Methylobacillus flagellatus KT: one gene and its partner. The protein of the gene in region 2 interacts with the protein of the main gene of each other region in a pairwise test. Links are inferred from orthologs where the notes say so. Each region holds a gene or a part of one and is shown on either strand. Other genes may lie near its edges. The genes, in order: dsbD and MFLA_RS02450.

The links.
Region 1: the proteins of MFLA_RS02450 (region 2) and dsbD interact in binary tests that used the Escherichia coli proteins (3 or more experiments, as listed by UniProt). The link is inferred for Methylobacillus flagellatus KT from one-to-one orthologs.

The regions. Positions count from the first base shown.
Region 1 is NC_007947.1:26,999-30,323, forward strand. What follows is about bases 1-3,000. They hold dsbD (protein-disulfide reductase DsbD), read right to left. Parts: upstream 2,437-3,000; coding sequence 565-2,436; downstream 1-564. Other genes in these bases: MFLA_RS00130 (TlpA family protein disulfide reductase), read right to left, coding at 24-581; cutA (divalent-cation tolerance protein CutA), read right to left, coding at 2,433-2,780; MFLA_RS00145 (FxsA family protein), read left to right, coding at 2,779-3,000. Outside these bases: more of MFLA_RS00145, read left to right, coding at 3,001-3,225; MFLA_RS00150 (CDP-6-deoxy-delta-3,4-glucoseen reductase), read left to right, coding at 3,290-3,325. UniProt on the Escherichia coli protein: Required to facilitate the formation of correct disulfide bonds in some periplasmic proteins and for the assembly of the periplasmic c-type cytochromes.
Region 2 is NC_007947.1:485,575-488,597, reverse strand. What follows is about bases 93-2,790. They hold MFLA_RS02450 (peroxiredoxin family protein), read left to right. Parts: upstream 93-1,037; coding sequence 1,038-1,544; downstream 1,545-2,790. Other genes in these bases: MFLA_RS02440 (hypothetical protein), read left to right, coding at 1,973-2,770; hemJ (protoporphyrinogen oxidase HemJ), read left to right, coding at 1,546-1,959; MFLA_RS02455 (DUF3683 domain-containing protein), read right to left, coding at 93-837. Also shown: more of MFLA_RS02455, read right to left, coding at 1-92. UniProt on the Escherichia coli protein: Involved in disulfide bond formation. Catalyzes a late, reductive step in the assembly of periplasmic c-type cytochromes, probably the reduction of disulfide bonds of the apocytochrome c to allow covalent linkage with the heme.

The DNA of each region.
Region 1 (3,325 bases), 460 kb from region 2 along the record:
ATTGTTCAGCTTGGGAATTTGGCTCATGAATCAAGTGCGGGCTGCAATGTTTCTAGCAAAAGCACCTTGGTGACACGACCAAAATAACTCTTGAGGATTTTACCATCGGGACCGATGATCACGGTATGTGGAACCACACTATTCAGGTTACCGAGCGAAGCACTGAGAGTCATACCTTCATCCTCTGCGGACAATAAAGGATAGGGTACGGGCGTGTCTTGGGCAAAAACCTGCATTTTCTCCACGCTATCCAGGGAGATGCCAAGTACGACCAGCTTGCCCGCGTACTCACGTGCCAGCTCCGCGAGCTCTGGCATTTCCTCGCGACAGGGTGCGCACCAGGTCGCCCAGAAATTCACGATCAGTAGCTGTCCCTGCCACTGTGATAACGGCTGCTCCATGCCCTGGAGATCCGATGCATGAGCGGCAAAGAATGGCGTGGTGGAGGCAAATGTCTCGACGGGATGTGCCAAGCGAGGTTTGCTGGCATATTGCTGGATAAGCAGGATGGAGGCTGCCAGCGCCAATGCCAACATGAAAAATCCGCGCTTGCTCAAGCCCTTCTTATTGGATCGTGTCATTGGCCGATTTTACCCTATTCAATGTCTGGAGGAATTGATTGCTGTTTTGATAGCCGATGACCCGGTGATGCGTCATTTCCTGCCCTTTTCCGTCAAAGAAAATGATGCCGGGCGGACCAAACAGGCCGAAATGCTTGAGCAGCGCCTGGTCTTCGGCATCATTGACAGTCACATCTGCCTGCAGGAGGACGAATGCCTGCAAGTGGGCGCGTACATCGGCATCGCGGAAGGTGAAGTGCTCCATTTCCTTGCAAGCGGCGCACCAGTCGGCGTAAAAATCCAGCAACACCGGCTTGCCTGGATGCTGGCTTAGTGCTTGCTCCAGGTCGCTTACCTGCTTGATGCGCTGGAACGGCAGGCTGGTGTCGGGGCCAGCCTGGCCCAGTGCCAGTCTTTCCAACGGCTGCAGGGGAGACTTGGCGCCCGAGGCTGCACCAATGACCAAGGTGGCGCCCGCCAGCAGCATGATGATGGCAATCCCCTTCCAGAAACGTTGCCAGGCCGTGGCAGCCTCGTGGAGACGGTCGAGCGCACGCATGAAAATGGCCGGCACGATGAGCAGCGCAGCCCAGAGCAAGAGCTGGAGGCTGGTGGGCAGCAGTGGGGATACAATCCAGAGGGCGACAGCCAGCATGAAGACGCCAAACGCCTGGCGTATCGCGATCATCCACGGCCCGGCCTTGGGCAAGACGGCTCCCGCCGATGCCCCCACCAATAGGAGTGGCATACCCATGCCCATGGATAAGGCAAACAAGGCAGTGGCGCCTAGGGCAACATCCTGCGTCTGCCCGACGTAAAGCAGGGCGCCCGCCAGCGGAGCCGCGACGCAGGGACTCACAATCAGTGCGGAAAGCACGCCCATGGCAAATACACCGATCAGGTGGCCCCCCGGCAGACGGTTGCTGGCATTCACCAAGCGGTGCTCGAGCATGGCCGGCAATTTCAGCTCGTACAGGCCGAACATGGAAAGGGCCAACAAGATGAACACCAGTGCACTTGCGCCCAGTACCCAGGCATTCTGCAAGGTCGCGCTCAGCAGCTGCCCGGAAAGCCCGGCAGCTACGCCTGCGGCGGTATAGCTCAATGCCATGCCCAATGTATATGCCAGGGAAAGCCAGAAAGCATATAAGCGATGTTTGCGTTGGCTGCCGACGATGATGCCGGAAAGGATAGGGATCATGGGAAGCACGCATGGGGTGAGCGATAGCAATAGGCCGAACCCGAAAAAACCCGCGACAATCAGCCAGAATTGACCACTTGCGAGCAGGCTGGCAGCACGATCATGCTCAGCCTGTGGTGCTGGAATGGAACCTGGGCCGGCATGCGTGGTCGCAAGCAGGGAGTCCAGCGCAATGGTCTGATGCACAGGCGGGTAGCACAGGCCTTTTTCACTGCAGCCTTGATAGGTGGCCTTGAGGATGAGGTTACTGCTCAAGGTGGCGGCAGGCGTCATGCGCATATCTGCGGTAAAGTCGCGGTGGAACACTTCGGTGCGACCAAAGGTGGGATCCTGTTTCCATTCGCCTTGCGGCAGGTTGAGATCACTGACACTATGCCCGGCAGGCTCCAGCTCGAACTTGATTCTGTCCTTGTATAGGTAATGCCCGGGCGCTATCTTGAATGCTGCCTGTAGTCGGCTGGCGTCAATGAATTCGACCTGGAGCTTGAAAGCTTGCTCTGGTGGCAGAATATGATCGGTATCGGTTCCCAGGAATGCATTGCGTCCCTGATTCAGCCAGTCGCTTAACTGACTGCCGGGTGCGGCCTGCACGATGCTGGTTGTGAGCGGCATCGTGAAGAGCAGCAGGATGGATGTCAGCATGCAAGCCAGCTGGCGCGGTAATGCAGATTTCAATCCCGGGTTTCCTCGTGTAGCCATGTAAGATAGGCAGGCAAACCGCCCGTGACTGGGACATGGATGATCTCGGGAAGTTCGTATGGATGCAGCTCACGAATGACTTGCTCTAGCTGGGGGTAGCGCAGGCTGGTGGTTTTGATGAGCAAGGGTATTTCCGTTGCGGTTTCCATCTTGCCCTGCCACTGATAAACCGACTGGCACGGGGCGAGCAGGTTGACGCAGGCAGCCAGTTTCCGGCTGATGAGCTCACGCGCAATGTTTGCGGCACTATGCTGGTCTGGCAGGTTGGTCAGTACCAGGATGGCGTCGCTGTTTTCTATGATTGGAGATTGATTTTTCATGCGTTTTCTTTTCCTCTTGCTGATTTTACTCGCATTCCCGATTGCTGAGGTATGGGTGTTGGTGGAGTTGGCAGCAAGGTATGGCTGGCTGGTGCTGGCCTATTTGATATTAGTGGGCATGCTGGGATGGCGACTCATCCAGGACGAAAAGCTCATGATGATGGGGCGTATGGTGCAAACCTTGCAGGCTGGCGGCACTCCGCTGCGTGCCATTTTCGGCAGCGCGAAGAATATGCTGGCAGGCATGCTGCTCATCATGCCGGGGGTAATCAGTGACGCCATTGCCGTCGTCCTGCTCCTGCTGCCTGGCGGGAGCAAGCTTCACGAAGCCGCCAATGATGATATCGTTTCACGTGAAACCAGTAGCCAGAGTCAACGTCAGGAGACACACAGGCCCCCGGGCCGGGGTGATGTGATCGAAGGGGAGTACCGGCGCGAGGATTAGCGCTATGCTAGACTTGCGGATTTTTCCGGCCTGTTGGGGCTGTGCATAAGTCGGGGATATCTCCATGTCTTTTCAAGTCATTATCAAGCCTAGTGATCGC
Region 2 (3,023 bases):
ATTCATCGCGATATTGCCGCCTATGCACGAGGCATCGGCGGAGGTCGGGTCGACGGCGAACTCCAGTCCAGCGGCGCTGGCTGCCTCCATCACGCGACGCGTCACCACGCCTGCGCCGCAATGGATCACCGGCACCTTTTCCACCACACCCGGCAACTGGGTGTAACTGACCGCGGAATATTGGTCGAGCTTTTCGGTATTGATGACTGCGGAAAGCTTGGTGAGCGGCACGGCGCCACCAGTGTAACCAGTGCCACCGCCACGCGGGATGATGGTCAGGCCGAGCTCGATGCAGACGCGCACCAGTGCCGCGATTTCCTGTTCGGTGTCCGGCGTGATGACGACGAACGGATATTCCACGCGCCAGTCGGTCGCATCCGTCACATGGGAAACGCGCGACAAGCCATCAAAGCGGATATTATCCTTGCGCGTATGGCGCGACAGCCTGCTCAATGCGCGCTTGCGCAGCGCTTCTATATCCTCGAATTCCTGCGCAAATGCATCCACCGCCTTGCGTGCGGCCGCCACCAGCTTGATTACCTTGGTATTGCCCGCGCTGCGTTCGTCGATCGCCTTGATGCGGTGTGCCAGCGCATCAATTAATGCCTTGCGCCGTTTTTTGTTGGCGAGCAGGTCATCCTGTAAATAAGGGTTGCGCGACACCACCCACAGATCTCCCAGCACCTCGAACAACATGCGCGCCGAACGGCCAGTCTTGCGCTCGGATCGCAGTTCATTCAGTACGTTCCAGATATCCTCACCCAGGAAGCGGATGACGATTTCCCGGTCGGAAAAGGAAGTGTAGTTGTAGGGGATTTCGCGTAGGCGGGGTGTCATGCTGGGAATGGAAGCCAAAGACACAATTATATCATGGCGATAGATACAGAAATAAACGCAAATGCAGTGCTGGCGCGGCTTTCAAGAGAATGATAATTGTTAGCATACAAAATCTTCCGGCGCATTTCGGATGACAAATCCAGTGAAAAGCACCACAATGACATTCTAGATACGTTGATGTTGGAATGACTGTCTTCACCATGTCACAGAAATTACGCAAAGTCCTGATCCCTTTGGCCATTGTCGGCTTGCTTGCATTTCTTGGCTTTTCCCTGACACAAAAGCCGCAAGCGCCTGACATCACCTTCGTCACGCTGGAAGGCAAGACCATTCCCTTGTCTTCCCAGCAAGGCAAGCTGGTGCTGGTGAACTTCTGGGCAACCGACTGCCCTGGCTGCATCGCGGAAATGCCTGGGTTGATCCAGACCTACAATGAATACAAGGACAAGGGTTTCGAAGTGATTGCAGTGGCCATGTCTTACGATGGTATCCAGCAGGTCATCAATTACTCGCACAATAACGCCCTCCCCTTTCCCGTCAGCCATGACAGCAGCGGTGATGCGGCTATGCAATTCAACGATGTCCGTGTCACGCCGACTTCTTTCATCATCGACAAGCAAGGCCGCATCATTCAAAAATTGATCGGCGAGCTGGATTTCAGCGCCCTGCGCAAATTGCTTGACCAACACTTAGGTAAGGCGGGTTGACATGCTTTGGATCAAGGCTTGGCATATCGTGTTCATGGTGACCTGGTTCGCTGGCTTGTTCTATCTGCCGCGCCTGTTCGTCTATCATGCCCAGACTGAGGACCATGTCGGCAGCGAGCGCTTCAAAATCATGGAGCGCAAGCTGTTTTTCGGCATCATGACGCCTGGCGCGCTACTCACCATCATATTTGGCCTCTGGCTGTGGCATGGTTACGGTTTTTCAGGCGGCTGGCTGCACGCAAAGCTCACATTGGTCGCCCTGCTGATTGCTTACCACCTGTATTGCGGCAAGCTGCTGTTCGACTTCAAGCACGACCGCAACCGCCACGGACATGTTTTTTACCGCTGGCTGAACGAACTGCCTGTGCTCGTGCTGGTCGCAGTGGTGATATTAGTGGTTGTCAAACCTTTCTAGCCTGGATATGCCTATGTTCAATCGAAATCACTCATGGCTACTGCAATCCCTCAAGGCAAGCAAGAGCAAGCCGCGATTGCGCCTGTTGAAGATCTTCGACCTGACCCTCATGTCCTCCCGGCCATTGCCGGAAATTGAGCAAGAACTGCTACGGCAGCAAGACAGCCTGGCCCGCTATCTCAGCAAGCAGGCCAAGGCGTGCGGTGCCCAGCTTCCGGAAGTACTGGCCCAGCAAATCCTCATCATGCTGGAAAATGCACTGAAGGAAGAGTTGCGATACCCTGGCAGTCAGGCATTGCGCCAGGCCCGCACTGCCAGCGACGCACTGATCCATGCGCAATGTGACCACAGCTGGCGCAGACTGCGGGACTTCGGCATGAGTGCCAGCTTCATCAGCCTGCTGGGGATCACCTTGTTCATGTCATGGTATATGTTGCGGGAAACGCCGCCGATGCACAAATCCCCTTCCAGCCACCAATTATGGAACACGGTGGCACAGGAAGCAGTTGTTGCCAGCCCCCACCATGTAGCGGAACTGTACAGCGCCATAGAGCGCATGCGCCAAGGCAATTGCCATTTCCCGCAGGCACTGATGCTGAGCGCACCTGAACGCGGTGTCTTCCTGACCAACATCGTGGCCGGCAACATTTCCAGCCAGGCCGAGGAGATTACCTTGGCAAGCCAACTGCTCAACAAGGTCAGTTGCGAATACAAGCCCCTCACCATGCTGTCTGAATCCGAACAAGCCTATATCAAGGCCCGGCTGACAGTGCCTGCCGTCACAGCCAATAAACCCATCCAGCGGTCCTAGGCCGAGTTAATCAGGCAGCTCCTGATTTCCTGCTTACCATTGTGGCTAACCATGCTGGTAGCTTCCTGCCACAGGCCCGGCTGGAGGCATGCCCTGACGACCTGGCCCTTCCTTAATATTGGCGCTTCCAAGCATCTTGGGCTTGAATCCCACCTGATTAAGCGATTGAGGTTGAGCTTCGCGCCTGCTGCACACCCATAAGACATGCCGCAACTCCTGGGCGGCAAGCGCCCGCTCTGGCGCTGCTGACTGC